DNA from 4 places in the Thermoanaerobacterium thermosulfurigenes genome. Region 4 is predicted to be linked to each of the others. Evidence: riboswitches for the same ligand, from Rfam matches in the RefSeq annotation. Region 4 holds a riboswitch; each other region holds the start of a gene.
The links. Region 4 has a riboswitch for S-adenosylmethionine ahead of HNR52_RS07255 (methylenetetrahydrofolate reductase). Riboswitches for the same ligand answer to the same signal wherever they lie in the genome.

Region 1 (3,217 bases), on a different contig from region 4:
GAAACATCTGGAGCTTAGATAGAAGCATCCTCGATGTCCCTATGCCGCTGGCACACACGACTAAAATATTGTGCCTTTTCGTCATATCGCTTTTTCTTGCTATGGATGCGCCAAAATGCATCGCAATATATCCTATCTCATCATCAGGCACATCAACATTAAGCTTGTCTTTAATCACATTTGCAATAGATATACATTTTTCAAATAAACTGCTGTACCGTTCTTTAATGTCATTTATAAGCGGGTTTCTAATCGCAAGACCCATGCGAAGTCTAAAGATAGTAGGCCTTAGGTGCGTCTTTAAACCGCTTAAAAGCATCATATCATCTTTGAAGTCAGTGCCAAATTCATCTTCTGCAACGCTGATCATTTCCTGCAGTATTTCATTTAGCAGCTCGTCATTTACGTCTTCGGTATTTGCCCTGTACCTTGCTCCTTGTAGATGAATCGTTATATAACCGATTTCATCTTCCGGAATAGAAATGTCGAATTCTTCTTCCAAAAACCTGGCAAGCATTTCTGCAAATTCGAACTCATCCGACTTTTTAAGCTCATAAAGGCTTTCATTACCTATTTTTATCTTTTCGCCTTCTTTTATTCTTTTTAGCGCCAATGCCAGATGCACTGTAAGCCCCATGTACGAGCTTTCTGCTAATTCGTAATTAAGGGATTTCTCCAATTTTTGTATAGCCTTCTCTATCTTTAAAACCGTATCATAGTCTATAAGCCTAAGCAGCCTGTCATTTATGTCTTCACTAAGTTTGTTTATATTATTGTACCCCTTATTTAAAAACTCAATTAGGTCTTTTGTCTCTACATTGTCATACAAAAAATTTATAATAGCCCTTCTTATATTGTTTTCATCGCCTTTTACGTATATGCCAACACCAGGCTTAGTTACAATTGTAACATTTTGCTTGTTTAGCCATTTATCGATCTCTTTAATGTCATAGCTTATTGTTGCCGTAGTCACATTGTATTCTTTAGCGAAGTACTCAAGTTTTACAGGTTCTTTCATCTGCAAAAGCTCAGACAGTATCAGCTTTCGCCTTTTATCAGCATCAATGCTTGGCCTATAACCTATTACATCGAATTTGAATTTTTCGATATCATTATCAGTTCCTTCTAAGACTAATGCTCCATCGTCATTTTTAAGCCTCAAATTGTATTCTTTTATATACTCATTTATCGCATTTATTTCCCTGTAAACAGTCCTTTTGCTTAACTTGTACAAAATGACGATATCGTCCAAACTGGAAACTTCTTTTGAAAGAACCTTTTTGAAGATTTCTAATTGGCGCCTACTTAACTCTTTCATAGATATTTGTCCTTTCATCTATGACAAATTATTAATAAGTTAACTTATCTTTCATCTTAATTATAATCAATTTATTGATTAAATCAACACAAACTTGTGAACACGCTGTCAGATTTATTATGACAAAAATTTAATATTGCCGCATGAAAATTTTGCTTGACTTTTCAACATCCATCCTATATAATCATTTTAACAACTAAAAACGAAATTATTCTCTTATCTAGAGAGGTGGAGGGACTGGCCCGATGAAACCCGGCAACCGGCACGTATGTGCAATGGTGCCAATTCCTGCAGCGATTGCTGAGAGATGAGAGAGGACAAAACCTCTTTCATTGGAGGTTTTTTTTTATTGCTTTTTTAAATTAAATTTGCGAAAAGAAGGTGAAATGATTTGATCGAAATAAAAAACTTAAGCAAAGTTTACAACACAAACGGAAAAGATGTAGTAGCTTTAAAGGACATCAACTTAACTATAAGCGATGGTAAAATTTATGGCATAATGGGTCTAAGCGGTGCCGGGAAATCATCATTGATAAGGTGCATCAACATGTTGGAAAAACCTACATCTGGCAGCATACTGATAAACGGCGTAGAAATGACAAAGTTAAAGCCAAAAGAACTAAGAAATATGAGAAAAAAGATTGGCATGATATTTCAGCATTTCAATCTTTTGATGAACTCTACAGTGTATGAGAACATAGCATTTCCTCTTAAGATCTCGAAAGTCAGCGATTCTGCCATAAAAAAACGCGTTGATGAATTGCTGGATGTGGTAGATTTAAAAGATAAAAAGTACGCATACCCTGCACAGCTATCTGGCGGGCAAAAACAACGGGTAGGAATCGCAAGAGCTTTAGCAAACAATCCAGACATAATTCTATCTGATGAAGCCACATCCGCTTTAGACCCTACAACGACAGAATCCATCTTAAATCTTTTAAAGGACATAAACAAGCAATACGGAATTACAATCGTGGTAATAACGCACGAAATGTCTGTCATAAGAAATCTGTGCGACAAAGTGGCAGTTTTGGAAGACGGCAGAATAATCGAGGAAGGAAATGTAATAGACATCTTTTCAAACCCTTCAACAGAAACATCTAAAAGATTTTTAAAAGATATGATAGCTGAACTTCCACCAGACATATTGCTTGATGACGATAACCCAAACGAGGAAGTCTTAAGATTATCGTTTTTTGGCAGCAGCAGCAACCAACCTGTCATATCTCACATGATAAAAAATTTCGATGTTGAAGTGAATATCATTTCAGGAAATATCGAAAGGGTGCAAAACTCACAAATAGGAAATCTCCTAATAAAAATAAGCGGTGGACAAAATTCTATAAAAGATGCGATAAAATTTTTAGAAAATAATGGTCTTAGAATAGAGGTGCTTAAAAATGGTGTCATCTAATACATTGCAGTATCTGTTAAACTTGTGGCAACTTATGGAGGAGCCTCTTTGGGAATCTTTGTACATGGTATTTTTCTCAACACTTTTCTCAGTAATCATAGGACTGCCTCTCGGCATAATACTCGTCATAACAGATAAAGGACATATAAAGGAAAACCTAAAGTTAAATCAGATATTAGGTACTGTAATTAATGTCATGAGGTCAGTGCCGTTCATAATCCTCATAATCGCAATCTTCCCATTGGCAAGGCTTATTGTTGGCACAACTATAGGGCCTACTGCTGCTATTGTACCATTGTCAGTTGCTGCAGCTCCATTTGTTGCAAGAGTCATAGAATCATCTCTTAAAGAAGTAGACTGGGGTGTCATTGAAGCATCTATATCTGTCGGTGCATCAATACCACAGATAATATTTAAAGTCATGATTCCAGAATCATTGCCATCACTTATATTGGGAATAACTCTTACGGTTATAAATATTTTAG
Region 2 (3,217 bases), on a different contig from region 4:
TTGAGAAATTAATAAAAGAAGATAGATTAAAAGATGTGAAGGGTATAGGTGATGCGCTTAATAAAAAGCTTACAGAGCTTATTACTACAGGCAGACTTGAATACTATGAAAATCTTAAAGCATCGATACCTGAAGGCTTAATTGAGATGTTGAAAATACCAGGTCTTGGACCTAAAAAGATAAAAACATTGTATGACAAATTGGATATAAAGACGGTTGGTGAATTGGAATATGCCTGTATTGAAAATAGACTTGTTGAATTACCTGGATTTGGTGAAAAAACACAGAAAAAAATCCTTGAAGGTATACAATTTATAAAACAGTTTAGTGGTAAGCATCTATTTATGGATGCATATTTAGAGGCCACATCATTAAAACAATATCTTGTTGATAGTGGATTGACAATAAGATGCGAGATTGCGGGAAGTTTAAGGCGAAGAAAAGAAACGGTGAAAGACATAGATATTCTTGCTACGTGTGACAATCCTGAGAAGCTAATGGACGTATTTACAAAATATGAAGGTATAAGGGATATTGTTGCCAAGGGAGAAACCAAGACTAGCGTAATATTGAAATCTGGCATAAATGTAGACTTAAGGGTTGTTAAAGATGAGGAATTTCCATATGCATTGCACCATTTTACCGGTAGCAAAGAGCACAATACAGCTATGAGGCATAGGGCAAAGCAAATGGGAATAAAAATGAATGAATATGGACTATTTAAAGATGATTTGCTTGTTAAATGCTATGATGAAGACGACATATTTAAAAGTTTAGCTCTTCAATATATTCCACCGGAACTTCGAGAGAATATGGGTGAAATTGAAGCAGCAGAAAAAGGATTACTTCCCATATTAATAGATGAAAAAGACATCAAAGGGGTTTTTCATGTACATACGATATACAGCGATGGTGCAAATACAATTTCTGAAATGGTGAATGCTGCACGAGATTGCGGTTATAAAATTATTGGTATTACAGATCACAGTAAATCTGCATTTTATGCAAATGGACTTAAAGAAGAAGATGTTTTAAGGCAATTGGATGAAATTGATGAATTGAATAACAAGTATAGTGATATAAAAATATTAAAAGGCATAGAATCTGATATATTAAAAGATGGTTCACTTGATTATGACGAAGATATATTGAGAAGACTTGACTTTGTCATCGCATCTGTTCATTCTAACTTTAAAATGACTAAAGACGACATGACAGAGAGAATAATAAAAGCTATAAAAAATAAATACACAAAAATCATTGGACATCTAACAGGGAGACTTCTCCTTGCAAGAGACGGTTATGACATTGACGTGTATAAAATTATAGATAGTGTTGCTGAATACGGGAAAATAATTGAAATAAATGGAAGTCCATACAGGCTTGATTTGGATTGGAGATATATAAAATATGCAAAAGAAAAAGGTGTAAAATTTGCAATTTGCCCAGATGCACATAGGATAGAAGGACTTGATGATATGAAATATGGCATCGGCATTGCACGTAAAGGTTGGCTTGAAGCGAAAGATGTGATAAATACGTATGAATATGACGAATTAAAGAAGGTTTTAAAATAAAATTCCAAGAAAACCTATTGACATTAATGATTTAAAGTGTTAATATAGTTTAAAATACAAATTGAATATGAAACCTCTTATCAAGAGTGGTGGAGGGACTGGCCCGATGAAACCCGGCAACCGGCATATATAATGCGTCTGGTGCCAAATCCTGCAGGGAAACCTGAGAGATGAGAGGAGCGGCGCAAACTTAGCCCTCTTCTACATCGAAGAGGGCTTTTAATATACCAAAATGAAAAGAGGTGCATTATAAGAATCAATTTAATTTGTTTATTTAAATTAAAATTATATAGAGGAGAGATTTAGATGAGTGAAGAAAGAAAATTAAAATTTGACACATTGCAGGTGCATGCGGGGCAAGAACCAGATCCAACTACAGGTGCAGTGGCAGTGCCAATTTATCAAACATCGTCATATATATTTAAAGATACTGAACATGCCGCTTCTTTATTTAGCCTTAAAGAACCAGGTAATATTTATACAAGAATTATGAATCCCACCAATGATGTATTTGAAAAGAGAATAGCAGCCTTAGAAGGTGGTGTTGGTGCTGTTGCGACAGCTTCTGGCTCTGCTGCTATAACATACTCGATTTTAAATATAGCAAGTGCAGGTGATGAAATAGTATCTGCCAGCACATTATACGGAGGAACATACAATCTTTTCGCTTTAACGTTGCCTAAACTTGGCATTAAAACGACATTTGTAGATCCAGATGATCCAGAAAATTTCAGAAAAGCAATAACAGACAAAACAAAGGCATTGTATATAGAGACGATAGGAAATCCCGGGATAAATATACCTGATTTTGAGGTTATAGCAAAAATAGCCCATGAGAATAAAATACCGCTAATTGTAGACAACACATTTGCAACGCCATATCTCTTCCGTCCGTTTGAATACGGGGCAGATATAGTAGTACATTCAGCGACAAAATTTATAGGAGGCCACGGAACATCAATAGGCGGAGTAATAGTAGATTCAGGAAAATTTGATTGGGCAGGAAGCGGAAGATTCCCTGAATTTGTAGAGCCAGATCCCAGCTATCATGGAATCAAATATGTTGAATCATTTGGACCTGCCGCATATATCACAAAACTGAGAGTACAGCTTTTAAGAGATACTGGTGCATCTTTAAGTCCATTCAATGCATTTTTATTTTTACAAGGATTAGAGACTTTGTCATTAAGAGTCCAAAGACATGTGGAAAATGCACAAAAAGTAGCAGAATTCTTAGCAAGCAATCCCAATGTGACGTGGGTAAACTATCCTGGACTTAAAGAAAACAAATACCATGAGCTTGCAAAGAAATACCTGCCGAAGGGTGCAGGAGCGATATTGACATTTGGAATAAAAGGTGGAATAAATGCTGGAATCAAATTCATAAACAGCCTTGAATTATTCTCATTGCTGGCCAATGTTGGTGACGCAAAGTCTTTGGTAATTCATCCAGCAAGCACGACACATTCGCAATTAAGCGAAGAAGAATTATCATTAGCAGGTGTAACCCCTGACCAAATAAGACTTTCAATAGGCATAGAAGACATCGACGACATATTGTATGACCTTGATCAAGCACTTAAAAAAGCAGCAGAATAAATATTATAGAGCTCTCTTCAGAATAGAAGAGAGCTTTTGAT
Region 3 (3,217 bases), on a different contig from region 4:
TAATACTTGTGAAGGGAAAATAGTTATTAATAGAAATAAAATATTAATAGCTTATCCGATGTGATGATTGACTAAGAATAGATGAGAGGTGGGTACATATGTCGTTGGTAGGTAAGAAAGCTCCTGAATTTAAGTTAGAAAGCACAAAAGGTCAAATATCCTTAAGCGATTATAAAGGTAAATGGGTAGTACTTTTCTTTTATCCACTTGACTTTTCGTCAGTATGTTCAACAGAAATACCTGAGTTTAACAGGATGAAACCTGAATTTGACAAGCTCAATGCTGAGTTATTAGGTATTAACACAGATAGCGTTTACTCGCACAAGGCATGGATAGATAGTCTTGGTGGTGTTGATTTTCCGCTTTTATCTGATTACAACAAAGAAGTCACAAAGCAGTATGGAATACTTATTGAAGATGCTGGTATAGCATTGAGAGCTGCATTCATCATTAATCCTGAGGGAAATGTTGATTACGAAGTTGTACATGAGCCAGTAATCGGCAGAAATGTCGATGAAATATTGAGAGTGCTTAATGCACTTCAAACAGGTCATGCTTGCCCTGTAGGTTGGAAACCAGGGGACAAAGTATTAGATTAAAAAAGGAGGAGATTTTGAAATGAGAGAAATGACGACAAAAAATCTAAGCGATGCATACGCAGGTGAAAGCCAGGCTCACATGAGGTATCAAATTTTTGCTGATGTGGCTGAAAAGGAGGGTAAGCCAAACATAGCAAAGCTTTTTAGAGCTATATCTTACGCCGAATTAGTTCATGCTACAAATCACTACAAGACATTAGGCGAAGTGAAAGACACAGTAGCAAATCTTGACAAGGCAATAGCAGGTGAGACATTTGAAGTAGAAGAAATGTATCCAGCATATAAAGCTGTAGCAGATCTGCAGGAGGAGAAATCTGCAGATAAAAGCTTCAACTATGCTCTTGAAGCTGAGAAGTTACATGCTAAGATGTATACAGATGCAAAAGCAGCGGCACTTAAAAATGAAGACATAGCTATATCTAAAGTGTATATTTGCCCAGTTTGCGGGTATACGGCAATTGATACGGCTCCAGAAAAATGTCCAGTATGTGGAGCTCCAAGAGATAAGTTTGTTGTATTCTAAAAGGCATAAAACCCCTTCATTATCATATATTAACTTTAAAGTGCTTGATTGTCATCAAGCACTTTTTTAATTTTTAATTGACTTATTTGTTGTACTGTGATATTATATTTTAAGTTAAATAAGTGAAACTCTTATCAAGAGAGGTGGAGGGAGGAGCCCTATGAAGCCCGGCAACCTGTTTTACGACAAGGTGCTAATTCTCGCAGAAGTTCGCTTCTGAAAGATGAGGGTGGATGTGCCTCTTCTTTTGGAGAGGTTTTATTTTGTTTTAGGTCTTTTATGTGATTTAAAAAGGAGGATACGAATGAAAAAGTATTTTACTTCAGAATCAGTTACTGAAGGACATCCAGATAAAATTTGCGATCAGATATCTGATGCTATTGTAGATGAGATCCTAAAAAATGATCCTTATGCGAGGATAGCTTGTGAGACTGCTGTCACGACAGGTATGGTATTGGTAATGGGCGAAATATCCACAAAGTGCTACGTTGACATACCCAAAATTGCAAGAAAGGTTATAGAAGAGATAGGGTATACGCGGGCAAAATACGGTTTTGATGCTGACACATGCTCTGTGCTTACATCAATAGATGAACAGTCTCCAGATATAGCATTGGGAGTTGATAAGGCTCTGGAAGTTAAAAAAGGCATCTCCCACGATGAGCTGGAAGAACAAGGCGCTGGAGACCAAGGTATGATGTTTGGATACGCATGTACAGAGACGCCTGAACTTATGCCTCTTCCAATATCATTAGCCCATAGACTTGCTCGCAGATTAGCAGAGGTAAGGAAAAATGGCACTTTAGATTATCTAAGACCTGATGGCAAGACACAGGTGACGATTGAGTACGTTGATGACGTACCAAAAAGAGTTGATTCAATCGTCGTATCTACACAACACTCGCCAGACGTTGATCATGATAAGATTGAAAATGATGTAAAAGAGTATGTAATAAAACCTATCGTTCCACCAGAGCTTATTGATGAAGATACGAAGATATATGTAAATCCGACAGGAAGATTCGTAGTTGGTGGACCGCAAGGGGACAGTGGCCTTACAGGAAGGAAGATAATAGTCGACACTTATGGTGGATATGCAAGACATGGCGGTGGTGCTTTTTCTGGCAAAGACCCGTCGAAAGTTGACAGATCTGCTGCGTACGCTGCACGGTATGTAGCGAAAAACATTGTAGCTGCTGGACTTGCTGAAAAGTGTGAAGTTCAATTGGCATATGCTATAGGCGTAGCTACACCATTAGAAGTCAATGTAGATACTTTTGGCACTGGAAAGATATCTGATGAAGAGATATCTGAAATAGTCAAAAAGGTATTTGATTTAAGACCTGCTGCTATCATAAAAGATCTTGATTTAAGAAGGCCTATTTATAGACAAGTTGCAGCGTATGGACATTTTGGCCGAACAGATCTTGACCTTACATGGGAGAGAACTGACAGAGCTGAAATATTGAAAAAACTTGCTTTTAATAAATAATAATTTTAAAGCCCGGAGGAAACTCCGGGCTTTGCGGCGTTTATGTATATTTATATTTATAGCCGCAGTTTTTATAAAAATTGTACGCTCCGCTACTTTTATTATAGCATAAATTAGATGGCTATTCCATTGCTTTCTCTATTTTTTCCAAAAACTTTTGCATTTGTTTTAATCACGTTTTCTAATGCTGAAACAAGCATCTGATTGTATTTTGCATCGCACTCTCTCAAATCACGTATTGCTTCAATAGTGTTTTTAGCTTTTCTATACTGTCTATCGTTTGTCATTGCGTCGAAAGAATCACACACTGCTACAATCTGTGCACCAAATGGAATGATTTTTAAACCATAAGGATAACCTGTCCCATCAAGCCTTTCATGATGATATAGCACAGTAGACGTCAAGTATACAAGTGGGGTCAAGGCTTCAAGTATATCGGCGCCGTATATGGGATGCAATTTCATGACGTCGTATTCTAATTCTGTAAGTTTGTCTGGTTTTGCAAGAATATTAATTGGAATCATCACTTTGCCTATATCATGCAGTAATGCACCCTTATATATTGCTATTTTTTCCTTCATGTTAAGTCGCATCATGTTCGCT
Region 4 (3,217 bases):
CCAGCGTAGAGAAATTCAGTTCGGCTTGTTGTAATGGTATGCCTTTAATAGTGACGTTTTTAAGCTCACCCGTACCTACACCTCTTTTAGCACATTGAAACAAGTAGTTGACGCCTTGAGGCATAAGTCCGAACATTCTGGCACCTACTGTATCTGTTGCTACAGGATCTGTTCCTGCTATTATCATGTTTGCATTGATAGGCTTTCCTTCTGATGGCCCTGTGCCTATCATCGCTTCTTGACCGCTTAATATTGTAAGATCTATAGATATTTTTTCAGCCATGGCCCTTATGAAATTGTGAAGGTCATCGTGTATGCCTAAATTTTTTTTGGGAAATCCATGTATTTCTGCGGGAGGCCAGCTTAAAGCTATGTTTTTGATTCCAAGCGATACTGTAGCTTCTTCATGCATTTTCATTTGAGTGAATGAAATTAGTACATCCATTTTTTCATAAAGTTCATTTACTTTTGTGGATTTTAAAAGACAGTCGTCCAGCAGCAATTCTACGTAAGGGCCATAATTTAAATCTACAAATTCGATGCCTTCTTCTGAAATGACTTTATCAAATCTATTATCAGATAAAACTTTAGGTGTAGGATCTCCACCAGAGCCAGCGGCAATAACAATCCTGCCAGGATTTTTGGATTTTACGTATCTTATAAGGGCTCTCAATGTATCTGGTCCTACTATCGTACCGCTTTGAGGAGGCTTGCTTTTAACGAAATTTGGCGTTATTACAACGGTATTACCCGTTTCGATTAGATTTTGCAAAGGTAATAAGTTTAAAGCGGTATTTAAGTTTTGTATCTCATCAAGGCCAGATGCTATTGCTACTACTGGTTCTACAATTTTTCTGTACCTCATAAAATCACCTCATATATATGATTTGCATTTTATCAAAAATTAAAATATCTAAGCAAAAAGCCTAAGTAATTTTAACATTTCAACAAATATTTCATTGACAATTGTACCAGAGGACGGTATCATATAATTTAATAAATTAATATAGTAAACTCTTATCAAGAGTAGCGGAGGGACTGGCCCTATGAAGCTCGGCAACCGGATATCACGGTGCCAATTCCAGCAGCATATCGCTGAAAGATGGGAGCAAAAATATCTCTTCTTTTGGCGAAGAGTTTTTTTATTTTAAGGAGGGGTCGTTTTGCAAAATTCTGAAAATTTGTGTCAAAAGCTTAAAAATAAGCAATTTGTCATAACTGTGGAGATATCGACGCCAAAAGGAGCTGATATTTCAAATTCTATTGAAGAAGCGAAAAAATTATATGGAATAGCAGATGCTTTAAATATAACTGATTGTCCTATGGCAAATATGAGAATGAGCCCTATTGCATTGGCGCATCTTTTGCAAAATCATCTAAACATAGAAACCATATTTCACTTAACATGTAGGGACAGAAATCTTATTGGTCTTCAGGCAGAGCTTTTGGGTGCATATGCTCTTGGAGTTAGAAATATCCTTGCCCTTACAGGAGACGATCCAAAGCGAGGTGATGTGCCACAGGCAACAGGCGTGTACGACGTAGATTCTGTAGGTCTTGTGAAGATAGCAAAGTCCCTAAATGATGGATTTGATTACAGTGGAAATAAATTAGAATCATCTACAAATTTCTGCATAGGAACAACAGCAAATCCAAATGATTTAAGACCTGAATCAATAGAAAAATTAAAGACGAAAATAGAAAGTGGAGCATCTTTCATACAGACTCAGCCTGTTTATGATGATGAGATTTTATACAGATTTCTTGATGCTGTAGAGCAATTTGATATTCCAATTTTAGTAGGGGTACTACCCCTTAAAAGCTATAAGATGGCTTTAAACTTGAACGAAAAGGTGCCTGGCATCGAGATACCTGAAAAAATAATAGACAGGTTAAAAGACGGTGAAAAAGGTGAAGGGATAAAAATTGCAATAGAATTTATAAACAAGATAAAAGATAAAGTGGGTGGTGTTCATATCATGCCACTTGGCAAGACAGATATAGTTGTTGACATTGTAAATGGCGTAAAAAACATAAGACAAAATGATATAGAAGAAGTATTGTAGTCATCATAAGGAGATGTTGCAATTGGATATTTTTAAGAATTTAAAGAATAGCATAATCGTCTTTGACGGAGCAATGGGCACTATGCTTCAGAAAAAAGGACTTAAAACAGGAGAATGCCCAGAGTATTACAATCTTTCATATCCGGATATAGTATATGAAATCCACAAATCGTATATAGATGCAGGGGCAGATGTTATTGAGACAAATACATTTGGTGCCAATAGAATAAAATTAAGATCCTACAATCTTTCGGATAAATTGCCTGAAATAGTCAAAAGTGCAGTGCAGATAGCCAGAAAAGCTGCTGGTGATAAAGCTGTTGCTCTTTCTATGGGACCTATTGGCGAACTGATGGAGCCTTTTGGCAAGCTGACATTTGACGAGGCTTATAATGCTTTTGCAGAGGTTGCTGTAGAAGGGGAAAAAGCCGGTGTCGATTTGGCGCTTATTGAGACTATGTCAGATATATTAGAAGCGAAGGCGGCTATTCTCGCTGTAAAGGAAAATACTAATTTAAAGGTAATTTGTACCATGACGTTTCAAGAAGATGGAAGGACGCTTATGGGGACAGACCCTGTTACAGCAGTAGTAAGTCTTCAAGGGCTTGGCCTTGATGCCATAGGTGTCAATTGCTCTACGGGACCTGACATGATGGCAGACATAGTGAAGAAGATGGCTGAAGTTTCAAGGATACCAATTTTGGCGCAGCCAAATGCAGGAATGCCTCATTTAGAGGATGGATTGACTCTTTACGACATTACGAAAGAGAAATTTGCCGTCGAGACAAAAAAGCTTTTAGAATGCGGAGCATCTATTGTTGGTGGTTGTTGTGGGACAACTCCAGATTTTATTAAGCTTTTGAAAGCTGAGATACATGACACAGAGAAAAAAACTGCCGTGAAAGAATACACAGCAGTTTCATCAAATACAAAGACTGTTTTCATAGGCAGCGATTATCCTGTGTGTGTAATCGGCGAAAGGATAAATCCTACAGGAAAGAAGAAATTAAGTGCAGCTATCAAAGAAGGCAATTTTAATATTATCTACGACGAAGCTGTATCGCAGGAAAAGCTTGGGGCAAGCGTACTTGACGTGAATATCGGTGTGCCTGGTATAAACGAAGAGGAATTGATGTCTAGAATCGTTTCAC

Region 1: it holds a riboswitch for S-adenosylmethionine, as region 4 does, so the genes downstream of both, HNR52_RS06105 (methionine ABC transporter ATP-binding protein) here and HNR52_RS07255 (methylenetetrahydrofolate reductase) in region 4, are expected to answer to the same signal.
Region 2: it holds a riboswitch for S-adenosylmethionine, as region 4 does, so the genes downstream of both, HNR52_RS11275 (homocysteine synthase) here and HNR52_RS07255 (methylenetetrahydrofolate reductase) in region 4, are expected to answer to the same signal.
Region 3: it holds a riboswitch for S-adenosylmethionine, as region 4 does, so the genes downstream of both, metK (methionine adenosyltransferase) here and HNR52_RS07255 (methylenetetrahydrofolate reductase) in region 4, are expected to answer to the same signal.

What each region holds. Positions count from the first base shown of each region.
Region 1 covers NZ_JBPODR010000011.1:51,541-54,757, forward strand. Annotated here, with positions in the region: gene HNR52_RS06100 (BglG family transcription antiterminator) at 1-1,318, opposite strand, end outside; SAM riboswitch class I at 1,532-1,632, shown strand; gene HNR52_RS06105 (methionine ABC transporter ATP-binding protein) at 1,710-2,732, shown strand; gene HNR52_RS06110 (methionine ABC transporter permease) at 2,719-3,217, shown strand, end outside.
Region 2 covers NZ_JBPODR010000040.1:1,852-5,068, reverse strand. Annotated here, with positions in the region: gene polX (DNA polymerase/3'-5' exonuclease PolX) at 1-1,577, shown strand, start outside; SAM riboswitch class I at 1,652-1,754, shown strand; gene HNR52_RS11275 (homocysteine synthase) at 1,884-3,176, shown strand.
Region 3 covers NZ_JBPODR010000018.1:26,653-29,869, forward strand. Annotated here, with positions in the region: gene HNR52_RS08210 (peroxiredoxin) at 99-599, shown strand; gene HNR52_RS08215 (rubrerythrin family protein) at 619-1,122, shown strand; SAM riboswitch class I at 1,251-1,352, shown strand; gene metK (methionine adenosyltransferase) at 1,427-2,614, shown strand; gene HNR52_RS08225 (HD-GYP domain-containing protein) at 2,728-3,217, opposite strand, start outside.
Region 4 covers NZ_JBPODR010000014.1:48,184-51,400, reverse strand. Annotated here, with positions in the region: gene HNR52_RS07260 (DUF362 domain-containing protein) at 1-865, opposite strand, end outside; SAM riboswitch class I at 1,015-1,109, shown strand; gene HNR52_RS07255 (methylenetetrahydrofolate reductase) at 1,164-2,066, shown strand; gene HNR52_RS07250 (homocysteine S-methyltransferase family protein) at 2,080-3,217, shown strand, end outside.